2 regions of the Lactobacillus sp. UMNPBX4 genome follow, and region 2 is predicted to be linked to the other one. Evidence: riboswitches for the same ligand, from Rfam matches in the RefSeq annotation. Region 2 holds a riboswitch; the other holds the start of a gene.
What was found. A riboswitch is a leader RNA that binds a small molecule or an ion and turns the genes downstream of it on or off. The one in region 2 is predicted to bind lysine.
Positions count from the first base shown of each region.

Region 1: linked by a shared signal. The riboswitch ahead of CP355_RS03135 (ABC transporter substrate-binding protein/permease) and the one ahead of lysA (diaminopimelate decarboxylase) in region 2 are both predicted to bind lysine.

Region 1 covers NZ_PCZF01000010.1:4,786-20,051, forward strand. Annotated here, with positions in the region: gene CP355_RS03095 (alpha/beta hydrolase) at 1-371, shown strand, start outside; gene cls (cardiolipin synthase) at 393-1,850, shown strand; gene CP355_RS03105 (hypothetical protein) at 1,845-2,324, opposite strand; gene CP355_RS03110 (NAD-dependent protein deacylase) at 2,416-3,120, shown strand; gene CP355_RS03115 (methylated-DNA--[protein]-cysteine S-methyltransferase) at 3,170-3,688, shown strand; gene CP355_RS03120 (TerC family protein) at 3,675-4,463, shown strand; gene CP355_RS03125 (DUF488 domain-containing protein) at 4,501-4,863, opposite strand; gene CP355_RS03130 (DNA-3-methyladenine glycosylase) at 4,933-5,565, shown strand; lysine riboswitch at 5,614-5,787, shown strand; gene CP355_RS03135 (ABC transporter substrate-binding protein/permease) at 5,893-7,506, shown strand; gene CP355_RS03140 (amino acid ABC transporter ATP-binding protein) at 7,506-8,261, shown strand; gene CP355_RS03145 (DUF805 domain-containing protein) at 8,342-9,274, shown strand; gene CP355_RS03150 (HNH endonuclease) at 9,373-10,287, opposite strand; gene CP355_RS03155 (YfbR-like 5'-deoxynucleotidase) at 10,288-10,932, opposite strand; gene CP355_RS03160 (glycosyl hydrolase family 8) at 11,131-12,264, opposite strand; gene CP355_RS03165 (glycosyltransferase family 2 protein) at 12,274-13,581, opposite strand; gene CP355_RS03175 (hypothetical protein) at 13,713-14,585, opposite strand; gene CP355_RS03180 (hypothetical protein) at 14,688-14,828, opposite strand; gene CP355_RS03185 (glycerophosphoryl diester phosphodiesterase membrane domain-containing protein) at 14,900-15,266, opposite strand, start outside.
Region 2 covers NZ_PCZF01000009.1:981-16,246, forward strand. Annotated here, with positions in the region: gene dapF (diaminopimelate epimerase) at 1-83, opposite strand, end outside; gene CP355_RS02810 (aspartate kinase) at 76-1,449, opposite strand; lysine riboswitch at 1,653-1,827, shown strand; gene lysA (diaminopimelate decarboxylase) at 1,920-3,236, shown strand; gene dapD (2,3,4,5-tetrahydropyridine-2,6-dicarboxylate N-acetyltransferase) at 3,256-3,966, shown strand; gene CP355_RS02825 (N-acetyldiaminopimelate deacetylase) at 3,969-5,123, shown strand; gene dapA (4-hydroxy-tetrahydrodipicolinate synthase) at 5,125-6,060, shown strand; gene dapB (4-hydroxy-tetrahydrodipicolinate reductase) at 6,053-6,832, shown strand; gene CP355_RS02840 (aminotransferase class I/II-fold pyridoxal phosphate-dependent enzyme) at 6,853-8,028, shown strand; gene CP355_RS02845 (aspartate-semialdehyde dehydrogenase) at 8,031-9,089, shown strand; gene CP355_RS02850 (serine hydrolase domain-containing protein) at 9,195-10,295, shown strand; gene CP355_RS02855 (NUDIX hydrolase) at 10,305-10,928, shown strand; gene CP355_RS02860 (Mbeg1-like protein) at 10,964-12,574, opposite strand; gene CP355_RS02865 (FMN-binding protein) at 12,898-13,167, shown strand; gene CP355_RS02870 (hypothetical protein) at 13,178-13,693, shown strand; gene CP355_RS02875 (nucleoside hydrolase) at 13,744-14,673, opposite strand; gene CP355_RS02880 (aldo/keto reductase family oxidoreductase) at 14,811-15,266, shown strand, end outside.

The DNA of each region.
Region 1 (15,266 bases), on a different contig from region 2:
AATGTGCGTTAATTGCCGGCCCCTTTGACGGTGTTACTTATCTAGGCGATATTCCTAACGTAAATATTCTTAATGAAAATGGCCGTCCTAGTGTCATGAATCCTCATTATTTATATTTGCTTTTTAATCGCCGAAAATTCAATTCAAATATTTCAGTGCTAAATATCTACGGCAATGTTCTTGATAACACTAACACTGATAAATTTATTTCTGTAGTTTCAGCTAAAAGCATCCGCTACATTTTGGCTCCTAAAGCACATTTCTACCAAGAAGTAGAAGTTCGCGGCAAAAATGATGCAGAACATAGTTGGATGCATGATAATCCATTCGTTATTGATATTGTTGATAAATTTCTCAATTTAAAAAAATAGACTGTATTTGGGAGGAAGAACATGGTCTGGTGGCATGATTTTATCAGAATTATCTTTATTACTAACACACTCCTTGCTTTTTACATCGTTTTCCACCGAAGGCGATCAGTTTCTACAACTTGGGCCTGGTTAATTATTTTGCTTATTTTTCCAGTAGTTGGTCTTACTCTTTATGCATTTTTCGGCCGGGGTATTTCCCAGGAAAATATTTTTTCAATTAATAAGCAACACCACATTGGCTTACGCAACGTTCAAAAATCAATTGCCAAAGCACCCAAAGAAGTCAGCCCCTCTGACACTTCTAAATTAGGCGAAATCGCGATTCATTTTTTTAACCGCAATAATGAATCGCCTCTCACCAAAAACAACAACGTGGAACTCTATACTGAGGGTGAAACCTTCTTTCATGATTTGCTCAAAGACATAGTTCGAGCAAAGGAAACTATCAATGTAGAGTTTTATACTTTTTATAGCGACAATATTGGTAACCGCGTTTTACAACTTTTAATCCAAAAGGCTAAACAAGGTGTAAAAGTACGAGTTATCTATGATGCCTGGGGATCAATGGGTGCAACCAAGGCCTGGTTTGATCAATTACGCAAAGCCGGCGGAGAGGTTTTGCCTTTTATTACTTCCAGAAATATGATCACTAGATATCGAATTAACTATCATTTGCACCGTAAGATTGTTGTAATCGATGGGCGTATTTCCTGGACTGGTGGCTTCAATATCGGTGATCAATACTTAGGAAGGAAAAAGAAATTTGGTCATTGGCGTGATAGTCAGGTGCGCATCGTCGGCTCTGCTTCTTTGTTATTGCAAGAGCGATTCGTGATGGACTGGAACGCTTCTATCAAACGTCCTGAACAAATTATTCGCTTTAACGATACGCTTTTCCCTGATCTTGATGAAAAAAAGATCCATCGCGGAGATGTTGCTACACAGATCATTTCTGATGGCCCTGACCGTTATATTCCCTATATGCGTAACGGTATGATGCGCTTAATGCAGCTAGCGAGAAAAAGATTATGGATTCAAACACCTTACTTAATTCCTGACGATGCCGTCTTTGCCACATGGCAAACTATCGCTATGTCTGGTGTCGATGTGAGAATCATGATCCCGTGCAAGCCCGATCACCCTTTTATTTACCGGGCTTCTCAATGGTATGCCAATGAGCTTACACGCTGCGGCGTAAAAATTTATATTTATGAAGACGGCTTCTTACATGCGAAGACTACTATCATCGATGATTATTTTTCTACCGTTGGTTCGATGAATCAAGATTATCGTTCATATGATCTTAACTTTGAAGACAATGCCATTTTCTATGATAAAAAATTTACTAAAAAAATGATCGAAGTTTTTGAAGCAGATATGAAAAAATCTCACTTGCTTACTCACGAGGAAATAAAAAAGCAAGGTCGTATATTACGAACCTTGCAAAGTTTTTCACGGATGCTTTCCCCAATCTTATGATTGGATTTCAACGGGAATATTTTTACCTATATATTTTTGCAATGCGGCAATAACTTCGTTAGCTTGAATCCGAAACCGCATCATATATGCCTTATTATTGTTAGTTCTAAAAATGGCCATTACTAATGGCTTTTTAGGATTAGGGACATTAATTAATGTGACACTAGAGATTTCATCGTACTTAACCGTTCGCTTAAAGTAACCTGAAACCACCATTTTTTTAGGACTAAAACCTGAAAAACCATCAACTATGCTAATTAACAAGAATAAGGCTAAAAATACGTTTAAACCTGGATCACCTTTTTCAATGTAGTTCCAGGTAAAACCTAACCAAATAAAAATAATTGCCCAAACGATTGAGGAGATACGATAGTGTCCACGAAATTCTACTTTAGCTTGCCAATACCAACTGTAGCAAGCATAAGCTAGCATCAATATATTAACTACAATGTAAAAATAAGACATATAAGCCATAAAAATCCCCTCAAAAAATTTATTTCTTTTAATTATAACAAAGACAGGATTCATAATTAAACAAACAGATTATAGAACAGAGGCATAAACTATGAAAAAATCTGATTTAATAGAATTGCAACAAGAAATTGATAAAGCAAACCACATCGTTTTTTTAACCGGCGCAGGTGTCTCAACTCATTCAGGCATTCCTGATTATCGTTCAAAAAATGGGATTTATAACGGCGTGCAAGAAAGTCCGGAAAATATTCTTAGTGAAAGCACTCTTTACAACCGTCCAGAATTTTTCTACCAATTTGTAATGAATAATATGTATTTCCCAGACGCTAAACCCAACCTAATCCACCAAAAAATCGCTCAAATTTGCAATCAAAAAGGTGATCTTATTACCCAAAATATTGATTGTTTGGATACGAAAGCCGGAAATAAACACGTGACAGAGTTTCATGGAAATCTATATAATATATATTGTACTAAATGTCACCATTCAATTTCTTACGAAAAATATTCTCAAAATTACATCCATCAAAATTGCGGTGGCATTATTCGACCAGACATAGTACTATATGGTGAATCAATTAAGCCTGAAACTTTAACTAAATCCGTTGAAATTATGCAAAAATCTGATTTAGTTATTATTTGTGGGACAAGTTTTGTAGTTTATCCATTTGCTCAACTTTTGGCCTATCGCAATGAGAAAGCAAAGATTTTTTCCATTAACAAAACTAAGATTCCTGCATCAGGAATTAAACAAATTATTGGTGACGCTCTTGATGTATTTAAAATATTGAATTAATATAACATTTAATATTTTCAAAGTGAAAATTTATGTAGGTGGTGAAAATATGGCAGAGGTTTTTTATTATGATTATGTGACGATCAAACCATGGACTTACTTTTTAACAGCTTCCATATTTGGTTTGACTTACGTAGGGCTCAAAGGTGACAAAAGCGTTTCTCCCATTTTTAGCTTTTATCCTCACCGAATGCTTGTACATGATCCTAAAAAATTAGCTCCATATATTGAACAATTAAAAGAATATTTCGCTGGAACAAGAAAAAAGTTTGATGTTCCGATTGATATTTCTGAATTTGGCACTGAATTCCAAAGAAAAACATTACAAGTTGTGCAAAATCTTCCATATGGTTTTACAGCCAGTTACGGTGATATTGCAACATCATTACCTAACGCTACTTCTGCACGCGCAGTAGCACATGCGGTAGCGTTAAATCCTGTTTTGATTTTTATTCCAGACCACAGAGTTATTCTCTCCAATAATCAAGTGGGAACTTATCGTCTAGGACAAAAAGAAAAAGTTAGGTTAATTGATTTAGAAAAGAGTCATATGCATGGCAATCTTTAAAATGTATGCCCCATTTTTTGACCTAGGCAACTGGGCTCATGTTTTAACCAGTGGTAAAGATTGGATGATTATCCTAACCCTGATTTTAATGGAATGTTTGCTTTCCGTTGACAATGCCGTAGTTTTAGCAGCACAAACACAAGTGTTGCCTACAAAAGCAGAAAAGGAAAAATCATTATTATATGGTTTATGGGGTGCCTACCTTTTCCGCTTTATTGTTATCGGAATTGGAACATATTTAATTCATTTTTGGGAAATTAAATTAGCTGGTAGTATTTATTTATTCTACCTAGCTTTTAAGTTTTTCTATGATCAGCGTCACCCTAAACAAGCCGCTGAACGTGAAAAAGAAAAGGAAGAGCGTGAGGCCGCTCACCATAAAGGAAAGAAAAAGAAGAAACACGTTTTGTCTTTATTCTGGCGAACGGTTATCTCAATTGAATCCATGGATATCGTATTTTCTATCGACTCAGTTCTGGCGGCATTAGCTGTCTCAAGTAATCCTGTCGTAGTTTTAATCGGTGGAATGATCGGTATTCTCTGCATGAGAGGGGTTGCCGAAATAATTATTAAATTAATGGATATCATCCCTGAATTACAGCCAATGGCTTATCTATTAATTGGGATTATCGCCTTAAAATTACTTTTAGCACTTCCACCTCTTCGTTTTGAATTACCAAACATGGTTTTCGCCATCATTGTTTTTACTATTTTAACTTTGACTATTCTTTTCCACTTCTGGCGTGTTAAACGTCATGGACATAAGCATATTTAAAATAAAAAAGCTTATCTGTTATGATAAGCTTCTTTATTTACTTCAATTTCTTTTCTACATATTTCTTCAAAACAACCGCTTGATTATGTTCCCTATTTTTAGCCCCATAAAGAAAGAGTACATCACCTATTTTCAATTTCTCTTGTACAGTTTTGATAAACTCAGGCATAAAATCATTGGCATCTAATTCTGTAATATACTTTTGTTCAAATTCCGGGAACTTCTCATCCTCATGATTAAACCATTTTCTTAAATCATTTGTCGGTCCAATCTGCTTATCCCATTCATCCAGGGCCGCTTTAACTTTGCTTATTCCTCGTGGCCACATACGATCAACTAATATTCTATAGCCAGCAGGTTGCTCATGATCATAAATTCTTACTAATTTTATTTCACTCATTTGAAAGAATCCTCTCTTTTAGATTAGTCTATAACTAAGATTAAAAAATTTAAACCAGAAAGGCGTTAAATGAACTACACAAATTACTTTACTAATCGTCCAACTGATGAAATTACACACGATTTAATTGGACGACCTCTTATTTATAATGAGGGAAAAGAAAAATTAGGTGGCTATATTGTCGAGGCTGAAGCGTACATGGGCAAAGATGATCGTGCAGCCCACTCTTATGGCGGTCATCGCAGTCCCGCTAACGAAGGACTTTACCGCCGCGGCGGCACCATTTATATCTACGCACAAAGACAATATTTCTTTTTTGATGTTGCCTGTCAAGAAGAAAATGAACCACAAGGGATTCTTATCAGAGCAATTGAACCTGTTTGGGGAATTGATACTATGATTAAAAACAGAAACGGCAAAAGCGGCGTTTTGCTTACTAATGGCCCAGCCAAAATGATGCAGGCTTTTGGAATACACGACAAGAATTGGAATTTGCATTTTCTTTCTGATTCTCCATTTATAATTGATCTTGAAGACAAACACAGAAAACCTGCCCAAGAGATTATTGCAGATAAACGCGTGGGTATTAATCAATCTGATCCTATTTGGGCTAATAAAAAACTACGTTATTACGTAGCTGGAAATCCTTACGTTTCAGATATGAAAAAGAGAAATTATGCTAAAAATAATGGATGGACTTGACATATTTTAATTTTTCTTTTATTATCTTTCCATAGTTAAATAATTTTCCAATGCAATAGAGGTTGCGACAACCACAAGATAATTCAGAGTCCGCGAAGACAATGAAGGTTATCTTAGGGCTGCCGCCGAAATGGATTTAACATTCGCGTGTTGATCTGTTGGGCTATAGAACAATATTCTATAGACTGTCCTGGTTAGTCCCCAGGGAGCGCTATAAGATTTGGTTTTAATACTGATGATTATGACCTCGTTGCTGATGAAGCACCGAGGTTTTTATTTACGCTTTATTGTATTGGCTTTATGTTGAAAACATTGGAGGGTTTTTCATTGAAGTCAAGATTTAGATGGATTGCAGCATTACTAACAATCCTGATCGGTTTATTTATTGGATTCAGCTTTAACAGCCGCGAGACTCAAGCTGCTAAAAAAGATTCCAGCGTATTAAAAATAGGTATGGAAGCTAACTATCCACCATACAATTGGACTCAACCTAAGAAGACAAACGGTGCTGTGCCAATTGATGGCTCAAATTCTTATGCAAATGGTTATGACGTTCAAATCGCCAAAATTATTGGTAAGAGACTTCACAAAAAAGTTGTGGTTGAAAAGACTCAATGGGATGGTTTATTACCTGCTTTAACTTCCGGCAAAATTGATTTAATCATCGCTGGTATGAGTCCTACTGCTGAAAGACGTAAGGCTATCAACTTTTCAGAGCCATACAGAAAGAGTACTTTCGTTGTTATTACCAATAAAGCAAGTAAATACTCAAATGCTAAGAAATTATCTGATTTTAAGGGTGCTAAGTTAACTGCTCAACAAGGTACTTTGCACTACGATTTAATCAAGCAATTAAAGGGTGCTAAGCGTGAACCAGCTATGCGTGACTTCTCAGCCATGCGTCAAAGTTTAGCTTCTGGTACCATCGATGGTTATGTTGCAGAAGACATCGAATTCGAAAGTTACCACAGCGTTAACCCTAACATCATTGCCGTTAACTTGAACAAGATGGCTGGTTTCCACGTTGATCATGATGATTCCGTAACTAGTATTGGTGTTAAAAAGGGCAACACTAAATTACTTAACGAAGTTAACGCTACTTTAAGAACTATTTCTAACAAAAAGCGTGAACAATTGATGTCACAAGCCGTTAAGGAACAACCTAAGGCTGGTAACCAAACTAAGAAGGAAAACTGGTTAGTAACTACTTGGAAGCAATACGGCGGCATGATCATGTCCGGTATTGGTATGACTTTACTTTTAGCCTTAGTTGGTACTATTGTTGGTTTCTTTATCGGTTTGCTTGTAGGTATCGTTCGTACCATCCCTACCCCAACTACTCGCGGTAAGCGTTGGGCTTTAAACTTCGTAAAATGGTTATTATCAGTTTACGTTGAAATTTTCCGTGGTACTCCAATGATGGTTCAGGCCGCTGTAATTTACTACGGTATTGCTCAATTCTGGCACTTAAACTTAAACAGAACTATTGCCGCTTTAATCATTGTTTCAATCAATACTGGTGCCTACCTTGCCGAAGTTATCCGTGGTGGTATTATTTCTACTCCAGAAGGACAATTTGAAGCAGCTAGTGCACTTGGTATGACTCACAACCAAAGAATGTGGCATATCATCTTGCCTCAAGCTATTAGAAACTGTTTACCATCAATCACCAACGAATTTATCGTTAACATCAAGGATACTTCAGTATTGAGTATCATCTCAGTTTCTGAATTGTTCTTCGTTGGTACTACTATTGCCAGTCAATCATTCAAGTTCTTCCCAACTTACTTAATGATTTCGGCAATCTACTTAATTTTGACATTTACTATTACCAGAATCTTCAACTTTATTGAAAAGAAACTTGAAGGTAAAAAGAACTACAACTTGATGGCTAACCAAGTTCAAGTTGGTACTCCAAAAGATGCGGAGGCAAACAATTAATGACTGAATCAAACGAAGTAATTTTAAGTTTAAAGCATATGCAAAAGTCCTATGGGGCTCACAAGGTATTGAAGGACATTTCTTTCGATATCAACAAAGGCGAGATCGTGACCATCATTGGTCCTTCCGGTGGTGGTAAGTCTACTACCCTTCGCTGCATCAACTTGCTCGAAGAACCTACTGGTGGCGAGATCGATTTCCACGATGAAAACATTTTGGCACCTGGTTACAACCGTAATACCTTTAGATCCAAGGTCGGCATGGTATTCCAGCAATTCGACTTATTCGAAAACAAGAATGTTTTGGAAAACTGCATGATCGGCCAAGAATTGGTCCTCAAGCGTTCAAAAGACGAAGCACGTAAGATTGCTATGGAGAACCTTAAAAAGGTTGGTATGGATCCATTTATCAAGGCTAAACCACAACAATTATCTGGTGGTCAACAACAGCGTGTTGCTATTGCCCGTGCGATTTCAATGAATCCAGAAGTTTTATTGTTCGACGAACCAACTAGTGCCCTTGACCCAGAAATGGTTGGCGAAGTATTAGACGTTATGCAAAAGCTTGCTACAACCGGTTTGACGATGGTGATCGTTACCCACGAAATGGGCTTTGCCAAGAGCATTTCAGACCGTGTATTGTTCATCAGTGACGGTATCATTACTGAACAAGGTTCACCTGATCAAATCTTTGATCATCCAAAGAATGAAAAGACACAAAAGTTCCTGAGTAACTTCAGAAAAATGGACTTTTAAAATTTTAAAAGCAGAGAAGTTTGATTACTTCCCTGCTTTTTTAGTTTATAATTAATAAAAAATTAATTGGAGGAATATTTATGAATGAAAGAGTGTATTACTTCGTCAAATCGTATGATGAAGATTTACCAAAACCACCAGCAGAAAGTTTTGGTCAAATTTTAAACGAAACCTACTTGCATCCCTTCGATTGGAGCGCAAGAACCACTCGTAAGTCCTACTGGTGGAGCGTCTTAACCAACTTCATTATTGCCATTTTAGCTATTGTAGTTGGCTTCTATGCTTTCAATGAGGGCCTTAATCCAGGTATCAGAGTAATCGACGCTGTTGTTGCGATTGCTATCTATGTCTGGGTATTTCTAGCTGGCCTTGGTCAAATGATCCGTCGTTTGCATGACGTTGGCTACAGCGGCTACTGGTACTGGGCTACCTTCACTGGTTATGGCACAATGTTTATGTTTTACTTAGCACTTCAGCCATCTGTCCAACACAAGGTTAAATGGGGCAAGTACTTGTTCAGCGATCAAGATTATCCTGAGGACGGCGCAAAAAGTAATGTTCCTATACCAACTATTGGTCAAATCTTGAAGGAACACTTCTTTGACTGCTTCAAGTGGGATGCTAGATCTACTAGAACCTCATTCTGGGTAGGTACTGCAATTAGCCATGTTATCATGACAATCGGCGTACTTGCTTGTTACCTACTTGCTTTCATGCTTTTAGCTCCTTTCAGCGTTACTGAATTTGATTCTGGCGATGCCAAGGTAATCGGTGTAATCTTCATCATTTTTATTATTTTCTTTATTGCAGCAGCTATTTGGGCCTTTTTAGCACAATTAGGTCACACTGTTCGTCGTCTGCACGACGCAGGCTTTAACGGTGGTTGGTGGTGGCTGGGCGTAATTCCTTACGTTGGTCAACTGTTGCTAGCATTCTTGCTCTTCCACCCTACTGTCCAAAATGAAGTTAAATGGGACAAATATTTATTTGATCCAGAAGATCGAATTAGATAGATCAAAATTAAAAAGATCATTCCTATATGGGGATGATCTTTTTAAAACTCATTTTCTATTTTGAATTGAGTTTACAAAAAATAGCGCTTTTTTACGTTTTAAATAATATCCTTATTTTCCTTAATGCGAGCTAATTTCCAGCCCGTATCAAAATACGTCTTGCGCGTTTGACGCAAATCATCATAATCACTTTGTAAACTATCAATGGCATCCTGTAAGCTCTTATTTTGCTTTCTAATCGCATTTAGCTCAGGATCATTGATCACACCCTTAAGGTGTACTTGAGCCGCTAAATAGCGCCGACGATGCTCAAATTCTTCTCTCAAAGTACCCAGCGCATCTTCATACTTAACTAGCTTTTTATTGATCTCAGAAATTTGATCATTCAGTTGAATAAACAACTTATAAGGCATATCCGACTTAATTCGGTTGCATTCCGCACAAGCTAAAGTTAAATTATCTAAGCTGTTGTTGTGACTAAGAGAAACAGGATCCTTATGATCTACGCTGCGGCCACGTCTGCCGCAATATTGACAACGGTATTTATACTTGGCCCGAATGCGTTCACGATCAATAAAATCAACTTCGTTTAACTGGAAATTGATCTCCAAATCCATTCCCTTTAAATTTTGCTCAAAAGTTACGCCTTGGTTAGGCACATAATTAAGCTTGCCATCTTCGCTTTTAATTACCGCCAAATTCAAATCAGACCTTTTAATCTGTTGGCGGGCGATTTCATTGCCATCATAATCTTGTAAAAAGGCCTCGTATTTTTTACGGTCCTTTTTATTTTTCACAATAAAACCTGATTGATCTTGTTTCTTTGCACCGACAAACGTGTAAAGCAAGCTTTGAGCAAAAGTTGCGACCGCATCATTTGCGTAATCTTCCGGATTCAGGTTGCGCGTGATACAAATGTCGCAAATACTGGTCAACTTAGGATTCATTAACCCCTCTTGCTTAAAATGCAAAGAGTCCATGCGTAGCCCGCATGAACTACATTGAAATTTCACCTAATCATCCCCTAACAATAGAATGCTAAAAGCTATTCGTTGCATCTTATCCTTTCCCGCGAAATCACCTTTAAAAAGATCTGGCAAAATTTTCTTAATAAAGTATTGTACGCAAACTAAATCGTCGAACTTCTTGATCGTTTCAAGACTTTCCTTGAACATTTGCATATAAACCGGGTTCGGATTACCTAATTCGATTTCTCCATAAGCTTCATATAACAAATCTAATTTATCACAGATTGATAAAATTTTACCCTCTAAAGTATCATCTTTGCCTTCTGAGAGACGTTTAGTATAAATTTCTTGAAATTCTTCTGGAATCTCATCCTTAATGAACTTGGTGGTCATTGTTTCTTCAACGTCACCAATCATCTTTCTAAGTTGAGGAGTAGCGTATTTAACCGGTGTCTTAATATCACCGATGAAACGTTCAGTATAATCGTGATTCAAACTCTTTTCGTAAAGGGCCTTCCAATTGATCTTCTTATTGCCGTGAACTTCTTCGATATCACCCATCATTTGTGCGAGTTCAGCCGTTCTGAAGCAGTGATCAGCTACTGAGTGGTGGTGGTACTTGAAGTAACCTGGTGCACGATCGATTGACTCTAAACTGTTAAAACCTTGAATGTATGCATTTAATCCCATTTTTTGTCCTCCTCTTAAAAATTTATTGCTAAAAATGTTTAAAAATTTTTACTATGTTATCAAAAATCAAAATAAGATGCAAATATAGCTGCCATAATGGTCGGTATCCTAGCTTTGCGACGAGCATTTGCCGGGATGCAAGAACAAGTGAATAAATAAAAACAAAAATAAAAAAAGTCCCACTTTTGTGGGATTTTTTTATAGCTTATCAGCATCTAAAGCAGCCATTGTCGTCAATGCGGCATCATAATAATTATTTCGCGGTAAATGACGCGCAAAAATATACTGCTGAGACATGAACAAATCGTCATAGCCTTCATTTCGATTGAACGATACGGCATCGAAAATCGGTGCACTGAAGCTGGCAGACTGGTACTTGTTTAATGGCTTGCCTTTTAGAGTATAGCCTGCTGTTATGGTGTTTTGCTTACTAAAGAATTTAAGCATCCTCTTTAAAGTGTTCTGTGCTGAGCGATCATTGCATCCCGCCAACATCATCGGAACACGACAAGCATTAGCAGAATAGTAGCCATCATTTTCTGTTGAAATAGTCTTGGGCTTAACCGGTTTGGCGTCATTTTTGCTTACCCAAGCAAAATCAGGCACTAAGCCAGTTTTATTTTGATGACTGAGCTGGTTAAGTCGCTTAAGCATCGTATTTTTGATCACGAGCCAGCGCTTATCATCTGTTTCTTGATAAAAGTTGTCGAAGAATTCCGGCATCACATCAGAAGTCCGCATTAAATTGTAGTACTTGGACTTCGAATCAGCCCAGTCTCCGACAGTCAGCGTTTCAGTATCAGGATTGTACTCATAGCGCAAAATATCTTGCAAAATGGCATGCGCTTCTTTTTGATACTTATCATCATGCCACTGCTTGCTGGCTAGTAATAATGCCTGGGCAATAAATAAGTCACCGTCTGTGGCACTATTTTTATTAATCGTCCAGTGACCATTATTTTCAACGGCACGCCAAGACATTAATGCTGTCTTGTCTTTATTAATCGTTTCGCGGTGCTTGAGATAAAAATTATTCAGTTGATCAAAATATTCTTTCTTGCTCCACTTTCTTTTAGCAGACAAAACAGCAATATACATGCCGTAGCCTTGCCCTTCAGATAGCGCGGTTCTGGTTTTTGTTTTTGGCGTCGTATCAATAAAACTCTCTTGTTTATTAACTTTAACAACGTAATCTTCGTGCCATTGTCTATAAAAATTGTGGCGCAATTGGCTACCGTTTTGCAATCGTACATATGCCATAATCCCTGAAAAAATAGCGATAATAACTATAAAATACAGGGATAAATGATGATTATGATTTAGTCTCTTCATTTTTCTTCCTTAATCGGCAAATCTCTTCGTCTTAACCCACTTAGTACTATCACGGTGGAACAATCTATCGGCCGTAACTGAACATACTGCATGAACGGAAACTACGATAAACAATTGCGAATATGAGAAATATGAGGCCAAGGCTAGCCAAATTTGCCCAGTAGTTGCCTGACCAAACTGCGTACACATGGCCGCATAAATTTGCAAAATATAAAGCAAAATCATCAGTAGCCAATTAAGCAACAAAATCTGTGCCAGCAAGATGTTGCTTGAAGTAATTGTGAATGGCAATTGCACTCCTGGCTGCCAAATGTGGACGATCATTGCAATCACATTGGCTAAGAAAATAATGTCAGACAAAATAATTGCGGCATTAAACCAGAAGAAAGTACATGAGTAATAAAACGTTTCTAGTTTTACGCGCCAATTGCTTCGATCAAACAAGTGCTTGAAGTTGTTGATGACCACTTCGTAGTTGCCTTTAGCCCAGCGCAAACGCTGGAAGTAATAGTCCTTCAATCTTTCTGGTTCTTGCTGGAAAGCTTCAGAGTTATAAGCCAGTGCAATCAATTTGCCTGAGCCCATAATCTTAAAGGAAATATCGGTATCTTCGGTCAAGGCACCATTACGCCAGCCACCGATTGATTCTACATATTCTTTATTAATAATGAAATTAGTACCTGGAATTCGGCCAATTTTGAATAATTGCCAAATACCGCAGTGTTGAATTCGCTGCGTTACAACGATCTCTTGGTTGATACATCTAGTTAAAAAGTTCTGCTTAGCGTTACGCGTTTTATTTCTACCAAAAGCCGCCATATAACGCTTAGGATTTTCCAACACTTTTCGAACTAAAAAGTACAGCGCATTGCTTTCAGGCATGGCATCCGCATCATAAACGCCTAGGTATTCACCGTGAGCAATTTTCAAGGCATCGTTTAAAACTCCGGCCTTACCACCGGTACCAGTTCGTCTAATTACTTTAGCGTTACGATTTTTAAACCTTTCTTCTGCTAAAACACTGTCTAGAACATCAGCAGTATGGTCCTCACAGTTATCCGCGTAAAATAAGACTTCTAATTTATCCTTAGGATAATTAAGATTCAAAATTGCTGTCGCCGTATTTTTAATTACCAATTCTTCGTTATGGGCTGGGACAACGATCGTCACTTTAGGATAACGAGGAAGCGGTGTGATTTTAACTAAAACCTTGCTGTGCCTTAGCCAAAATGCAATTGCCCCACTTAGAGTAATCATCGACATGAGCAGCGATAGCCAAATCGAAATCAACGTAATTATCTGCATTACATCACTCATTGTCATTCTTCCTCTTCGATTTAATCAAAGTCTGGTTCACATTACTTAAAATTTTTAATGTACAAAAGAAAATGATGAAAAAACAGATGCTAAAAATCAACGTAATGCCAACTGCCAAAAAGTAAAACCAATTAGTCATTTTGATCAGCCTTCAAATATTCCACAATGATATCTGTTTCTAGGCCTCGTTCCAAATGCTTAAAGAGCTTGTCCAGATCAGAAAACTTTTCACAGTTTTGCAAGTTTACTTTCTGAGTTGCTACCTTAAGCATCAACGGAATTCCGGTATCCAATTTTTGCAAAGCAATGTAAGCTTGCTCATCTAATTCCTTATACATCTCATCTGTAACTCTAGGTGAAAGGATCAAGAATTTACCATCGCCAGTGTAATAGATAAACTCGCATCTTAGGCGTGTCTCCTTTAAAATCTTGGCAATCTCACGTAATAACTTGGCATGATATTGTGGATGGTGCTCTTCGACTTGTTGGTGATGTGCCCAACTGATCAATTCCGCATTAACCCAAATATTCATGTCAGGGTAACGTTTCATCTTTCTCAGATAATCTTCATAAAGTTTACTTGCATTGTAATAAGTCTGCAGCTTCACGTTTAAATCATAGTGGCCTATCAAGCGCTTAGCATCGCTTTCACGACCAAAGACAATACTCCAGTCCAAAATATGGTGTCGCACCACACTTAATAAAATTGCTTCAACCGGAAAGGCAATAATCAAGAATGTCTTTTCAGTACTTGCCATTACCACATACCCCAGCAGCAAAAAAGCAACTGCAACTGTAGTCAAAATAATAATCAGCCAACTAACTAAGTATCTAGCTGAAAATAGGCCAACGAAGATTGCTAATACAAAAATCATTAACAAACCGTTAATCACGTTAATTTGGAAAGAATCCGCTAGCCAAAATGTAATAATTGGAAAAAGCAGTGCTGCCAGCAGTGCTGCCAGCAGTGCAAAATATACTAGTCTAATATATTTTTTATTCATAACCTAACCTTCTCAAAATTCCCATTGCATGAAAAAAGGCTACTAACAAATCTAACGATCTCTTAGTAGCCCTCCTCTGTTTCTTAATTTTAAAAAACGAAATTACTTGTTTTCGTCTTTTGCGGCCTTGTTCAAGAAAGCAACAACTGCTGCTACGTGAGCAACACGCTTCTTTGCGTTTCTCTTGTTCTTAGGTCTTTGGTTTGGTTCACAACCAGTGTTGTAATTTTCACCTTTACGCATATGCTATACTTCCTTTCAGATTTTCGAAAATCTAGTATAGTTTACCATGTCCAGCCCTTCAGATCAAGTCTTCATGCAGATTCAAAATTTTTCGGCAGATGCAGGACAACAATATAATTTAAGATTCGCGTAGCATAACTAGCATCCTTTTGGAAACTTTTAATTGCCTTTTTAGCTAAATCAACTCGATCAGTAATTAAGCCATCAACTTGTTGATACATCATCTTCTTCATTAATTTTTCGTCATTAACTGTCCAGGCATAAACAGGACGATCCTGCAAATGGGCTTGCCAAATAAAGTCTGAATTCAAGGTAGAATATTCCATTGAATATCCACTAGCAACACTTTGCGGATAAGTAAAATTATAAGGTTGAATGTAAAAGACAACCAAACGTGTATTAATTAAGTGCAGTCCTTCAACCACGCGATAGTCGAGT
Region 2 (15,266 bases):
TCAGACAATTCTTGCTTCAATTCGGTTTGATCAAGGATAAAGAAATGATTTTGTGACCCATGTACTTTTAATAACTTAACCATGATTTTCTCCCTTCGTAAAAAATTGTTGATAGATAATTTTAACTGCTTCGTCTGCCTTTTCCTTCTTGGTTCCGATCATCATTGAGATTTGGGATGCACCTTGGTTGATCATGCGAGGTGAAATATCGTGATCACCTAAAGAATCTAAAATTTGGCGACTAACAACATGATATTTCTTCATTCCTTCACCAACGACCATGATAATGGCATAATCGTCAATCCATTCAAGTTGATCTGGATTGATTGTTGCTTGAATTTCATTACAAATTTGATCAATTAGCTGATCATTTAGGAAATCATTGTTAAAAATAATTGTGATGTCATCAATACCAGAAGGCATGTGTTCGTATGGCACATTGTGCTTGTACAAGATTTGTAGGATACGTAAAGTAAAACCAGCTTCTTTGTTTAGCAAATATTTATGCAAATAAAGAGCTGAGAATTGTTTTTGGCTGGTTACACCAGTAATAACATTATCTGGTACAAAGTCCTTGTCTGGAACGATGATAGTACCAGGTTGATCAGGCTCATGAGTATTTTTTACGTTGATAGGAATTTGGCCTTGAATAGCGGGAATCAAAGCTTCATCGTGAAAAACAGAGAAGCCCGCATAAGATAGTTCTCGCATCTCGCGATAAGTCATTTTCCTAATGGATTGTGGATTATCTACAATATGCGGATTAGCTGCAAAAATTCCGTTAACATCTGTAAAGTTTTCATACATATCTGCATGAAATCCGCGAGCTAGAATCGCCCCAGTAATATCGGATCCACCACGTGAAAATGTGGCAATATTACCTGATGGGGTGATACCGAAAAATCCAGGGAAAATAACCCGTTCATCAGGTTCTATTTTTACTTGGTCAAGATTGAGATAACTTTCCGGATTGACCAATGCATCGTTAGGTTCGCCCGTAACGATTAAACCCGCTTCTGTTGGATCAAGAAAGCGACTTTTAACACCTTGATGTTGCAATATCATGGCAATTAAACGGGCGTTAAGACGTTCGCCGTGAGCTTTAAAAGCGGCCATTAAGTAGCTCGAATTAGGATAATTTCTGCTAGGTAAAGCTAAAAGAATATCTTTGATAACCTTAAGTTCTTCGTCAGCTACACCAAAGAAATGCCCGATTTCTTGATAACGCATAAAAATGGTTTGGACGATTTCATCAGTATTTTCACTCTTAAGTGTCATATTGGCGTACTTGATTAAAAGATCTGTGATTTTGATGTCGTCATCGTTTCTTTTACCTGGCGCAGAAACTACGATTACGCGTCTTTCAGGATCACTTAAAATAATATTTAATGCTTGTTCTACATTTTGTCCGTTAGCTAAAGAGCTACCACCAAACTTAACTACTTTCATAACATAATCCCCTTAAAGTGAAATTTCATAATTCGTTAATTTAAAAATGGATCCAAACTAAATTAATTTGAATTTTAGCATTATTTTTTAATCTTGCAACAAAAAGTTGAAAATACCGGCCTTGAATAGAAAAGCATATATAGTATAAATTAAAAATCAATAAAAAAGTATTGACTAAAATTTAATAAGAATGTAGACTACATGTAAATCGAAGAGGCGCAACTGACATAAGTAGCAATTACGAGTTAGGCAAAACGAAGACTAATTGCGAAAGGGGAGGTTGCCGAAGCTTAAACCAGGCTAAAGGGATAAGCTGGGTCGTGATTGAATAAATTACGGACTGTCGCGGACAAAATTCGCGGAGCGCTATCGACCATTAGATTAAGTGAAGACTAATCCATTGTTTGTTTAGCGCAGACAATGGATTTTTTTATTGGGTGCTTCGCATGGATAGAGACTAGGGGCAAGATATGAATTCACAAATTTTAGAAAATCAGATCAATCAAGCAGGACATTTAACTATTGGCGGTGTTGATACAGTTGAATTAGCTAAAAAGTATGGCACACCTCTTGTTGTATACGATGTAGAGCAAATTCGTAATCAAATTAGAGCTTTTAAAAAGGTTTTTGAAGAAGAAAATGTAAAGTATGCCGTCAGTTATGCCAGCAAAGCATTTGCTTGTATAGCGATGTACCAAGTAGCTGCAGCAGAAGGAGCTTACACTGATGTGGTTTCAGATGGAGAGTTATATACAGCCTTGAAAGCACATTTTCCAGTAGAGAAAATCAGTTTTCACGGTAATAATAAGTCCAAGTCAGAACTTGAAATGGCCGTTAAAAATCATGTGGGCAAAATTATTGTTGATAATTTTCATGAAATTAAGTTATTGGATCAGGTCTTACGTGAACAAGATACCAAAATTGATGTCATGTTAAGAATTACGCCAGGCATTTCAGCTCATACACATGAATATGATCAAACAGGTCAGGTCGATAGTAAATTTGGTTTTGACTTAGAATCTGGTCAAGCCGATTTAGCCTTAGAACAAGTTTTAGCTAACTCAAGAATGAATATGATCGGGCTACATGCTCATATTGGATCACAAATTTTTGAATTGAATGGTTTTGAAATGGCTGCTAAAAAATTAATGGAAATTGCTGAAAATTGGCGTAGTCAATATGGTTATACTGCTCAAGTAATTAATGTCGGCGGTGGCTTTGGTATTAAATATACTGCAGAAGATAATCCATTAAAGCCAGAAGAATTTGTTAGGGCAATTGTTAAAACTATCAAAGAAGAAGCTAAAAATGCCTCATCTCCACTTCCAGAAATTGATATTGAACCTGGTCGCTCTATCGTAGGACCAGCCGGTTATAACTTATATACAACAGGGAGTCGCAAAATTGTTCCGGGTCATCGTCCATATGTAACTGTAGATGGCGGTATGGGTGATAATATTCGTCCAGCTCTATATGATGCAAAATATGAAACAGTTTTGGCTACTGATCCTCGAGCTGAATTGACTGAACATGTCAGAATCGCTGGTAAATATTGTGAAAGTGGTGACATCTTAGCTGAAGATCAAGCACTTCCAGCAACTAAATCAGGCTCACTTTTAGCAATGCTTGATACTGGAGCATATGGTTATTCAATGGCTTCAAATTATAACCGCAATGCTCGTCCAGCTGTTGTTTTTGCAGAAAAGGGCAAGGCTCAACTAGTCATTAAACGAGAAAGTCTAGAAGATTTAGTTCATTTAGATCAACCATATAATAATGAAGATTAATTTTTAAAGGGGAAAGATTATGACGAAATTAGATGCAAAAAGTATTATCAATTATATTGGCAATGCTCCTAAAAAAACGCCAGTTAAGGTCTTTATTAAGGGACGACTTGATCAAATCAAGTTTCCAGAAGGAATCGACAATTTCACTGAAGCACATTCCGGAGTGATTTTTGGTGATTGGAAAGATGTTGAACCATTTTTAAAAGAAAATTACAACAAGATTCAAGATTATCGTATTGAGAATAATGCTAGAAATTCAGCTGTGCCTCTGATTGATATGAAGAAATTTGATGCGCGAATTGAGCCAGGTGCTATTATTCGAGATCAGGTAGCTATTGGTAAAAATGCAGTCATCATGATGGGTGCGATTATTAATATCGGTGCTGAAATAGGTGATGATACCATGATTGATATGGGGGTTGTTTTAGGTGGACGTGCAATCGTCGGCAAGCATTGCCATATCGGTGCAGGCAGCGTTTTAGCAGGCGTAATTGAACCAGCTTCTGCTACTCCAGTTAAGATTGACGACAACGTAGTAATGGGTGCCAATGCAGTAGTGATCGAAGGTGTCCATGTTGGTGAAGGTGCCGTAATTGCCGCTGGTGCAGTCGTAACTCATGATGTAGCACCACATACGATGGTAGCTGGCGTTCCTGCTAAGGTAATTAAAAAGGTTGACGATCAAACTGAGAGCAAGACAGGACTAGAAGATAACTTGAGAAAGATTTAATTATGGCAGTTTTAACTGAAAGCGGGCTAATTCAAATTAGAAGGCATTTGCATGAAATTCCTGAATTAGCTTTACAAGAAAAAGAGACACATGATTATTTACTAGAAGTAATTAAGGGATTTAATTCAGAATTTTTAACTGTAAAAGTACCAGAAGAATTACCAACAGCGATTTTGGTACTAATTAAAGGAAGCAATCCGCAAAGAACAATTGGTTATCGGACCGATATTGATGCGTTACCAGTTGAGGAGAAAACAGATTTACCTTTTTCGTCAAAGCATCCAGGAGTTATGCATGCCTGTGGTCATGATATTCACATGAGTGTTGCATTAGGACTACTTAGTTATTTCAGTGAAAATCAGCCTAAGGATAATATGCTGTTCTTTTTCCAGCCAGCTGAAGAAAGTGAAAGTGGCGGTAAAAAAGCATATGAAAGAGGAATCTTTCAGGGGAAGTTTAAGCCTGATGAATTCTATGGCTTGCATGATAACCCTGAATTACCGGCTGGAATAATTGGTTGTCGTGAAGGTACATTATTTGCAGGAACTACTGAAGTTAACATTGATTTGGTTGGTAAGGGCGGTCATGCGGCTTTTCCGCAGAATGCTAATGACACTGTGGTGGCTGCTGCTAGTCTAATTATGCAAGTACAAACGGTTATTTCACGAAGTATCGATCCAATTCAAAGCGGTGTTATCACTTTGGGTAAGGTTAGAGCTGGAACTATTAGAAATGTAATCGCTGGACAGACTCGGATTGAAGGAACAATTCGCGGATTAACGCAAAAAATGATTCTGCAAATTGATCAACGGTTGCGTGATCTATGTGAAGGTATAGCTCGTAGCTATAACATGAAAGTAAATCTTGAGTTAAATCAGGGTGGTTATTGGCCAGTAGAAAATAATCCAGAGCTAACTAAAAACTTCATTAATTATATGAAGAATAATCCGGAAGTGGATTTTGTTGAAACTAAGCCAAAAATGACAGGAGAAGATTTTGGCTTCTTACTTGCCAAATTTCCAGGAACAATGTTTTGGCTAGGTGTTGGTGATCCAAATTCACAGCTGCATTCAGCAACTTTGAATCCAGACGAAAAGAGTATTATGCGCGGAGTTAACGCAATTAAGGGATTTTTAATCGATAGAATGGGGAACTAATATGGCTACATTAATTGATGCAGATTTATTGACGGCAATTGTGACGCCATTTGATGAGAATAAAAAGATTGATTTTGATAGTTTGGAAAAATTAACCAATTACTTAATTGAGCAAGGCTGTAATGGCTTTGTGATAGGTGGTACGACCGGTGAAACCCCGACTTTGACTCATGATGAAAAGATCGAATTGTATAAACACTTTGGTCAAATCGTTAATGGCCGTGCTGTTGTGATTGCCGGAACTGGTAGCAATAATACTGCTGAAACAATTAAATTTACCAATGAAGTGGCAGAAATTGACGGCATTGATTATGCATTGGTTGTTGTACCGCCATATAATAAGCCAAATCAACGCAGCATGGTTGCTCACTTTACTGCAGTGAATGACAACGTTAAGATGCCAATTTTAATCTACAATATTCCAGGCAGAACCGGCGTCAAGATGGAAAAAGAGACGGTTGTTCAATTATCTAAATTAGATAATATTAAGGGAATTAAGCAATGTGCATCCCTTGAAGAAATGGAATACATCATCGATCATAAAGCAGCGAATTTTCAAGTCTTTACCGGAGAAGATACCCAAGCCTTAACTGCAAGATTGCTCGGAGCAAATGGTGTCGTTTCCGTAGCCTCTCATATTTATACTAAAGAAATGCGCCGGATGTATGATGCTTTATATGAAGGAAAATATCCCGAAGCAGCAAGAATTCAACGTTGGTTAACGCCTAGAATGCAAGCTCTGTTCATGTATCCATCTCCATCACCAGTAAAGGCAGTTTTAAATGCACAAGGTTTTGAAACAGGAGATTGTCGTTTGCCTTTAGTTGCCTTGAATGATGAAGAAAAAGTAACTTTAGCCCAGCATTTAGGCTTAGAAGATAAAGCCTTATTGCAAAAATTGCCACTAGATTTAGGAAAGGACCTTGAAAATGACTAAAAAAGTATTAATTGCAGGTTTTACGGGGGCCATGGGGCAAAAAGCCGTGAATTTAGTTAACAATATGCCAGGTTTTGAAGTAGTTGCAGGACTTTCTCCAATTGCCGAAAATAATCCTGAACAATATCATTTGCCTGCAGACGCTAAAATTTTTAAGAGCCTGACAGAAATTCCTGATCATTTAGCAGACTTTTGGATCGACTTTACTACACCTAAGGCAGTATATGACAATGTAAAATTTGCATTGCAACATCATATTAGACCAATAGTAGGTACTACCGGTATGAGTGATGAGCAAGAAGCAGAACTGATTGAACTTTCAAGAAAAGAAAAAGTAGGCGGTCTGATTGCCCCCAATTTCGGAATGTCCGCAGTTTTGTTGATGAAATTTGCAAAAGAAGCTGCTAAATATTTCCCAGATGTTGAAATTATTGAAATGCATCACGCTGATAAAAAAGATGCTCCGTCCGGAACGGCGCTTGCTACAGCTAAGATGATTGCTGAAAATCGTCCTGAACATCAAACAGCACCAGATGAAGTGGAAACCTTGAAAAATGTTCGCGGTGGTGATTATCAAGGAATCAAGATTCATTCAGTTCGTCTGCCTGGCTATATTGCACATGAACAAGTATTATTTGGGGGACCGGGTGAAGCATTAACTATTCGTCAAGATTCATTTGATCGTGGCTCATTTATGAGTGGAGTAAAAGTGGCGTTAGAAAAAGTTGACCAATTAGATGAATTAGTAATTGGTTTAGAAAATATCCTTTAAAGACTAAGGGAGGAAAGATTATGCCGGAATTAGCTAATGATTTAGGTTTTAGCCAAAAAGTACAAAATGTCAAAGCTTCAGGAATTAGAATCTTTGATAATAAGGTTTCAACTATTCCAGGAATCATCAAATTAACTTTAGGCGAGCCTGATATGAATACGCCTGAACATGTTAAAGAAGCCGCAATTAAAAGCATCCAAAATAATGATTCACACTATGCTCCTCAAAAAGGAAAATTAGAATTGCGACAAGCTATTAGCAACTATTTAGATAAGACTATCGGCGTTAAATACGATCCAGAAACAGAAATTGTAGTTACAGTTGGTGCTACAGAAGCGATCAACGCTGCACTTTTTGCTATTACTAATCCTGGTGACAAGATAGCTATTCCAACGCCAGTCTTTTCATTATATTGGCCAGTTGCTACTTTAGCCGATGCCAGTTACGTGTTGATGAACACAACTGCAGATAATTTCAAATTAACGCCGCAAAAATTGACTGAGACTATTAAAGAAAATCCGACAATTAAAGCCGTGATTTTAAATTATCCAACTAATCCAACAGGTGTGGAATATACAGAAGATGAAATTAAGGCTTTGGCTAAGGTAATTGAAGAAAATCATTTGTACGTTATTACTGATGAAATTTACAGTACTTTGACTTATGGTGTTGAGCATCATTCTATTGCTAGTTTGATTCCTGAGCGAGCAATTTATATTTCTGGTTTATCCAAGTCCCATGCGATGACTGGCTATCGTTTAGGATACATTACAGGACCTGCTAAAATTATGGATCAAATCGGTAAAGTACACGGCTTAATGGTAACAACGACAACTGATTCATCCCAAGCCGCAGCGATCGAAGCATTAGAAAATGGATTAAATGATCCAGTGGAGTATCGCAAAGTTTACCAAAAACGAAGAGATTTTGTCTTAGAAAAATTAAATAAGATGGGGATGCAAGCAGTAAAGCCGGAAGGAGCCTTCTACATCTTTACGAAAATCCCATCTCAATATGGCAAAGATGATATGCAATTTGCATTAGACTTGGCCTTCAAAGCTAAGGTAGGCGTAACTCCTGGTAGTGCCTTTGGTCCTGGCGGTGAAGGTTATGTAAGATTGTCATATGCATCTAGCGATGAGAACTTACAAGAAGCAATGAAGAGAATGAATGATTTTTTACAAGAGGTTGAATAAAAATGGTTAGAGAATATAATGTTGCAATTTTAGGAGCTACGGGTGCTGTTGGTAGAAGAATGATTGATCAATTGGCTAAGTCAACTATTCCGGTAAAAAGTATAAAGTTATTAGCCTCATCACGTTCAGCTGGTACTGTATTAAAGTTTAGAGATCAAGATTTAACTGTTGAGGAAACTACACCAGAATCCTTCGATGGCGTTGATTTAGTTCTTTCATCAGCTGGCGGTGCAGTATCAAAGAAATTTTTACCAGAAGCTGTTAAGCGCGGTGCAGTTTGTGTAGATAATACCAGTGCTTTTAGAATGGAACCAGATGTCCCATTAGTTGTACCAGAAGTAAATCCAGATGCATTGAAAGAGCATCACGGTATTATTGCCAATCCAAATTGTTCAACTATTCAAATGGTGATGGCTTTGGAACCAATTAGAAGAAAGTTTGGTTTGAAGCAAATTATCGTTTCAACTTATCAAGCAGCTTCCGGTGCAGGTCAAGCCGCAATTGAAGAATTAAAAAAGGAAACACAAGATTATTTGGATGGCAAAGATATGCAAGCAGATGCACAAATTTTGCCAACTAAAGGTGATAAGAAGCATTATCCACTAGCATTTAACCTTTTACCACAAATTGATGTCTTAGAAGATTCTGGTTATTCTCATGAAGAATGGAAGATGATTCATGAAACCAAGAAGATTATGCTTAACGACATGAACGCTAAAGACATCAAAGTCACTGCAACTTGTGTTAGAGTCCCTGTTCCAATTGCTCACGGTGAAAGTGTATACTTCACTGTTGAAGATGAAAGTGCAACAACTCAAGATATCATGGCTGCAGTTGCTGACTTCCCAGGTGTTGTGCTTGAAGATGATATTAAACATCAAATTTATCCTCAACCTATTAATGCAGCAGGTAAGCGCGAGACTTTTGTTGGTCGTATTCGTCCTGATTATGAAAATCCAGGTGCATTTAATATGTGGATCGTAGCTGATAACCTCTTAAAGGGTGCAGCTTGGAACACTGTTGAAAATGCGGAATACTTAGTAAAAATGAATTTGATCTAAAACTAAAAATAAAAAAGCACAAATATTGTTTAGTAGGCAATATTTGTGCTTTTAATTTTGTGGTAGAATATTTCAGGATTAAATGGCAGAGGGGGATTTTTTAGATTGAAGTCAAAAAAGATAATGTTAGCCATTTCATTTTTATCTTCATTTATTTTTTTAGGTAATAGCGCAACAGTTAATGCCAAGACATATTCCAATAGTCAATTACGTAAATATGCTATTAAAACAATGAATAAGCATCATTTACGCGGCACGATTGAAATTGTTAAGGATGGACATCGTCAAACTGCTAATGTTGGTTATGGCTACTACAGACGTAAAATTAAAAATGGTAATAAGAAATTATTATATCCTGTTGGCTCATTGCAAAAATCTGTAACAGCGGCAATTATTACGCAGTTAATTTATCAAAAAAAGTTTTCACAAAATACTAAAATCTCACGGTGGTATCCAAGATTAAAGCAGGCTAAGCATATTACAGTAGGTCAATTAATGACCCATACTTCAGGAATTAATGTGATTGGTACCGAGTCTAGTCATGGTATTAATTTCTCTGAAAAGGGCGCAATTAATTGGACTGTTGCTAAGGCCAATGCTACATCTCACACCAAGCGGGGAGCTTTTAATTATAATAATGCCAATTATGTTTTGCTTGCAGGTATCATTCGCAAGGTAACAGGCAAATCTTATGCAGCAAACGTAAAAAGCAGAATTATTAAACCACTTCATTTAAAACATACATATATTTATCAAAATATTCCTCGTTCAAAGACAGATGCTATTTCATATCTTTATCGTCATGGTAAAAACTATCAAAGCGCTTCTTATGCTAATAGATATGTAGTGTCTCAACTTACAGGTGCGGGAAACTTATTCTCTACCGCTGGTGATTATTATAAGATTCAACGAGGATTGCATAATGGCAAAGTTTTAACTGAGAAGAAATTCAATTATTTAAGTCATTTAAAATCCAAAGTTAATACATACTCTGGCGGTTTTTATTTAAAAGATGGTGGTAAACTGAAATTAGCTTATGGTAATTTTGGAGATACTCATTTTACTAATTGGATGCAACTTACTACAGACAATAAAAATGGAATTGTGATGTTTTTAAATCAGTCATATGGTAGTAAAAATCAAATTAAAAGCGTAGGTTATAGCATTTTAAAACATATTAAATCTAACACTTTTATTAAAAGATAGAGGCTAAAGATGAAAACAGGAGATCAATTTACTGATTGGGCAATTGAATTACAGAGCATTGCTCAAAATGGTTTGAAATATGGTCATGATGTCTTTGATCGTGAACGATATGAACAGATTCGCCAAATTGCGGCTGAAATGATGACTGTTAAAACAGAGATACCAATTGAAAAGGTGAAAACTTTATTTTGCGGTGATGAAGGTTATCAGACTCCAAAAATAGAGACAAGAGCTGCAATTTTTAAAGATGATCAGATTTTATTAGTTCATGAGAAACTATCTGACGATTGGTCACTTCCGGGTGGTTGGTGTGAAGCCAATCTTTCTACAGAAGAAAACTGTATTAAGGAAGCAAAAGAAGAATCAGGTAGAGATGTCAAACCAATTAAATTGATCGCTTTACAAGATCGAAATAAACATAATAAGCCAATTCGAGCTACTGGAATTATAAAAGCTTTTTATTTGTGCAAGGTAATAGGTGGCGAATTCGAAAAGAACATTGAAACTACAGATTGTCGTTACTTTTCATTAAATAATCTGCCTAAGTTATCACTTGGTCGAAATACGCCTGAACAAATAAAGATGTGTTATGAGGCATCCAAAGATCCCAATTGGCAAACTGTTTTTGATTAACGAAAAGCAAGATGGAAAAATCCATCTTGCCTTTTTCATCTGTGATTTTTTGGCATCTTGGGCAGCTGATCAAATAATTCTCCAATAAGTTTGAAGAAACCGTAGATAATTAATAAAATTCCCATTATCAGGATAGATTTGCGATCGAATGCTCGTGGATTAATGATGACGATAATTCCTAAGGCAAAGGCGATAACTGCTTCCGTAGCCACGACTGTGATCCGGAATACGCCTGATATTCTATGAAGAATTAGTTGCCGCAGTCTGACATAAGAATAAATAATTAAAAATATTCCCAAGAAATAGTGAGCTAAGAAGATTAACAAACGATTATTAGAAATTAAAGCCGTTGATAGAGCAAAAACAACTAAGTATGAAATAATAAAGAACTGTTTCTGCTTCCCTTTTAAACTAGAATTTGCCGTATCTAAAATTTGATGGACACTAAAGCCAATTCCAGCAAATGCTACTAGAACACCAAAAGCACGTAATGCATATTGAGGCAGGGTTAAACTGATGATACCCAACACTACCAGGATCCAACCAACGATTGTATCAGTCGAAAACAGTACTTTAGTTAGATGGCGACTTTTGATTGTTTGCCAAATTGATGAAAACAAGGAGCCAAAAACGAAGCGTGTTCTACGAGAAGAATTTGTGAATGACAGCAGAATAGCTCCAAAACCACCGAAACCATTTTTATCTAATTCGTTGATCTTGGTAGCGCCACTTGCGCCTAGTGCAGCAAATAAATCATTGGTTAGAGATTCGCGTTCTTCAAGCGTTGCGTTTCCAATCCATTGGTTGATTAGTTGATTGTAAACTTTTGATTGCGGATTTCTATGCCTTTTAGTATCAAAGCTCGAACCAATGATTTGCCAACTGAAAGTATCATGTTGACTCAAATTATTGCGCGTACTATTCACAATAGTTGGATGGATCCCGTCAGGTTCAAATAAGCGGCCGATAACGCTAAACTCTGGCACAAATCTTCTTAACGTGTTTTGTAGATATTTTAATGGAAGCTGTGCACCTACTTCTTCAGCGATACCAGGAGAATCAAAAGTGTAAATCCGCTTAATTCGTTTACGAAGTTTGGGCTCAATATTAATTGCAGCATATTCGGCTAAATTGCCACCTTTTGAGTGACCACAAAGATAATAATCTTGATCGTCCGCTTTTAAAATACGTTCGAGTAATTTAACTGCTTGCTTTTGTGCAACAGTAATTCTGAAACTAATTTCAAAGTCTTCTTTCCAACCGATAAGTGAATCATCTGTACCACGAAAGGCGACGAAATTAGTTCCATCAGTTAATTCGATTTTAATGGCACTAAATTGAGTATGTTCAGTTAACGTGCTAGTAAAATAAGATAATTGCGCCTTTTTAAAACGCTCGGCTCGTGCCATTAATTTAAATAGTTCTTGATATTGCAAATTATCCTTACGTGGGTGATCATCTGCAAAATAGAGCTTAGCTGCTTCATCTACAGTAATTGTTTTAGCATCGCCACTAACAATATCATGCAATTCAAGATAAGAAAAAATAGATAAAACAAGTGCATCAATATCATTGAAAGGCGATGTACTAAAGTCAATGTCTCCACGCCATTTTAAATATGTAAGAATATTATTATCTGGATACATGTTTTACCTCTTCAAATGAAAAAACTATAATCCCCTCTACAATTTTAACGTAACTATTGAGAGATAGTGTAACAAAAAACTTTTTTAGCTATTTAGCAACATTTGTTATTTTATACTATAATAAAAACAGGTAGAAGGGGATTCAACTACCTGTAATGATGGATTATAATAAGGACTTATAGAAATTATAACCCGCACATAAGTATATCAGTTATTGATAGTTAATGGTATACTTATATCTTTACATTTTTTGAAAAAATTACTCTTGTATGTATTGTACAATATGTATGAGGGCGTTTTTTTATTTTAAAAGGGGAATTTTTATGTTAAAAGATGGAATATATGATGCTGAAGCAAGAGGCATGGCAGGCTTTGTTAAAGTGAAGTTAACTGTTAAGGATCAAAAAATCGTGGCAGCTGATTTAGATTTATCTACTGAAACGCCACGATATGGTCAAAAAGCAGAAAAGCAGCTTGAAAATGAAATTCTGACTAAGCAATCTGCAGATATCGATGCGGTAAGTGGTGCAACTTTTACTTCAAATGGAGTTAAAGAAGCAGTTACGGATGCTCTAAAGCAAGCAAAAAAGTAGAGGAAGATTAATGCACGTTACAACATACTTTGTTATTGGAGCAATTATCATCTTGATTATTGCCCTTTTTCGTTCGGAGCATAAATTTGAATTTTTGAAGGCGGCAATTTTATTTCTTGCTCAAATTTTCTTTAGTACAGTTAACTTTTTGCTCTTTTTTGTAATTGCATATTTCATGATGCAGGATAAGGATCATGTGAATTTAGGGAATCTCTTCTTGTTGCTGGCGGCATTTGTGGTACTTTCCGGGATGTTTATCTATTGGGGAATGCGAGTGGCCGCTCATGTTTTCAAGTTTTCGACGACGACTTTGACTTTGGTTGAATATTATATTCAATGGTCGCTGATTTATGTGACAGTTTATCAGGCAATTTTCAGCAATATTAAGCATATCAGTACGATTACTCACTTCATTAGAGTAGGTAATTTCCTAGATCCGAATTTGCTAGTGGTTGTCGTTTTACCTTCATTTATTTCGGCGTGGATTGCCGTGATTTTATATAAAAAGTTTATTAAGGCAATTTAATTAAAAAGCATCCCAATTCCGGGATGCTTTTATTGTTCATGGTAATGTTATTACTTAGTTCTCTCAAGAATTTCATCCATCTTTTGGAAGAATAATTCCTTGTTTGCTTTAGTAACGATGTCAACTTCACGACCGTTAGGATCACGTCTAAAGCTACCAGCACTCATTCCATCAGTAATAACTGTAGCCTTAGCTTTTTCAGTTTTAACAACTTCTGGATACAATGCACTAACTGTAGTAAGTACATCCCAAAGGTAAAGTTCAGCAGAAGGGATTGAGATAATTAGGCTGTAGCCTTGGCCAACTAAATCCATAGCTGGATATTTGCGTAAACTTGCCCAGTGTTGCCGCAATTCATCATTTAATGGGATCTCTTCAGTACTTTCAAGGCCCACCATTTGAATTGAAATATTGGAATCAAAAACGCGTTTAACAGCGTATGGATCCCAGAATGAATTCCATTCCTGACTGCCATCTGCGTTAACCATGGCTACGTTACCATGATCATCAAGAGAGCCGCCCATCCAGTAAAGTTTTTTGATATGTTTTTCAATATCTAGGTCAACATCAAGAGCACGTGCTAAGTCAGTTAAAGGACCGGTCATAATTAATGTGACTGGTTCTTTTGCATGCTTAAGTTTTTCAACCATATCAAGGTGAGCAGGTAATTCAGCTTGTGGAGTATCGATCGAACCCTTTTCGTTTAAGATAGGTAAATAATTAAAGGAATATGTAGCCATGCGCCAGTCGTGTGGGAATTGGTTGACAGCTCTTGAATTTGAACGGGCAACTGCTAATTTATCTCCGCGCAGATTAAAAAGATCAGTCATCTTACGGCATGCTGCAACAGAGGGATCGATAAAACCGTCGGCATCGATTGCACCGACACCTAACAATTTGATATCAGGAGCTTGCAAAAGAAGCAGGTAAGATACTAAATCGTCAATGTTACCATCATGATTAAAATATATTTGTTTCATTTTTTGAACCTTTCTAACTAATTACATTCATTTTAGCATGTCTAATTAACAAGAAATATTTTAATTTAAGATATTTGTAAAACCGCTTACATTAATCTTATAATAAGAATATTGATATACACAGAAAGGCAATAACTATGAAACAAATTAAAATGGGACCATCTACGCTTTCCATTCCGGCTATGGCTTTAGGCATTATGCGGATGAATCAAAAAAGCGTAACAGAAGCGGCGGATGCAATTAGTGCAGCTTATGAAGAAGGAATTAACTTTATCGATTCAGCCGATATATATGGCGGTGGAAAGTCAGAAACAGTTTTTGGGCAGGCACTAAAAGAAACAAAGATTGGCCGAGATAAGCTCTTCATCCAATCTAAAACAGGGATTGTACCAGGCAAGCGATATGATTTTTCTGAAAAATATATTTTGACTGCTGTAGATGGCATCCTAGACAGAATGCAGGTTGACTACTTAGATAGCTTGGTTCTGCACCGGCCCGATATTTTGATGGATCCAGAGGAGGTAGCGGAGGCTTTTGATACATTGCAGGCACAAGGGAAGGTGCGCTTCTTTGGTGTTTCTAACTTTAATGCT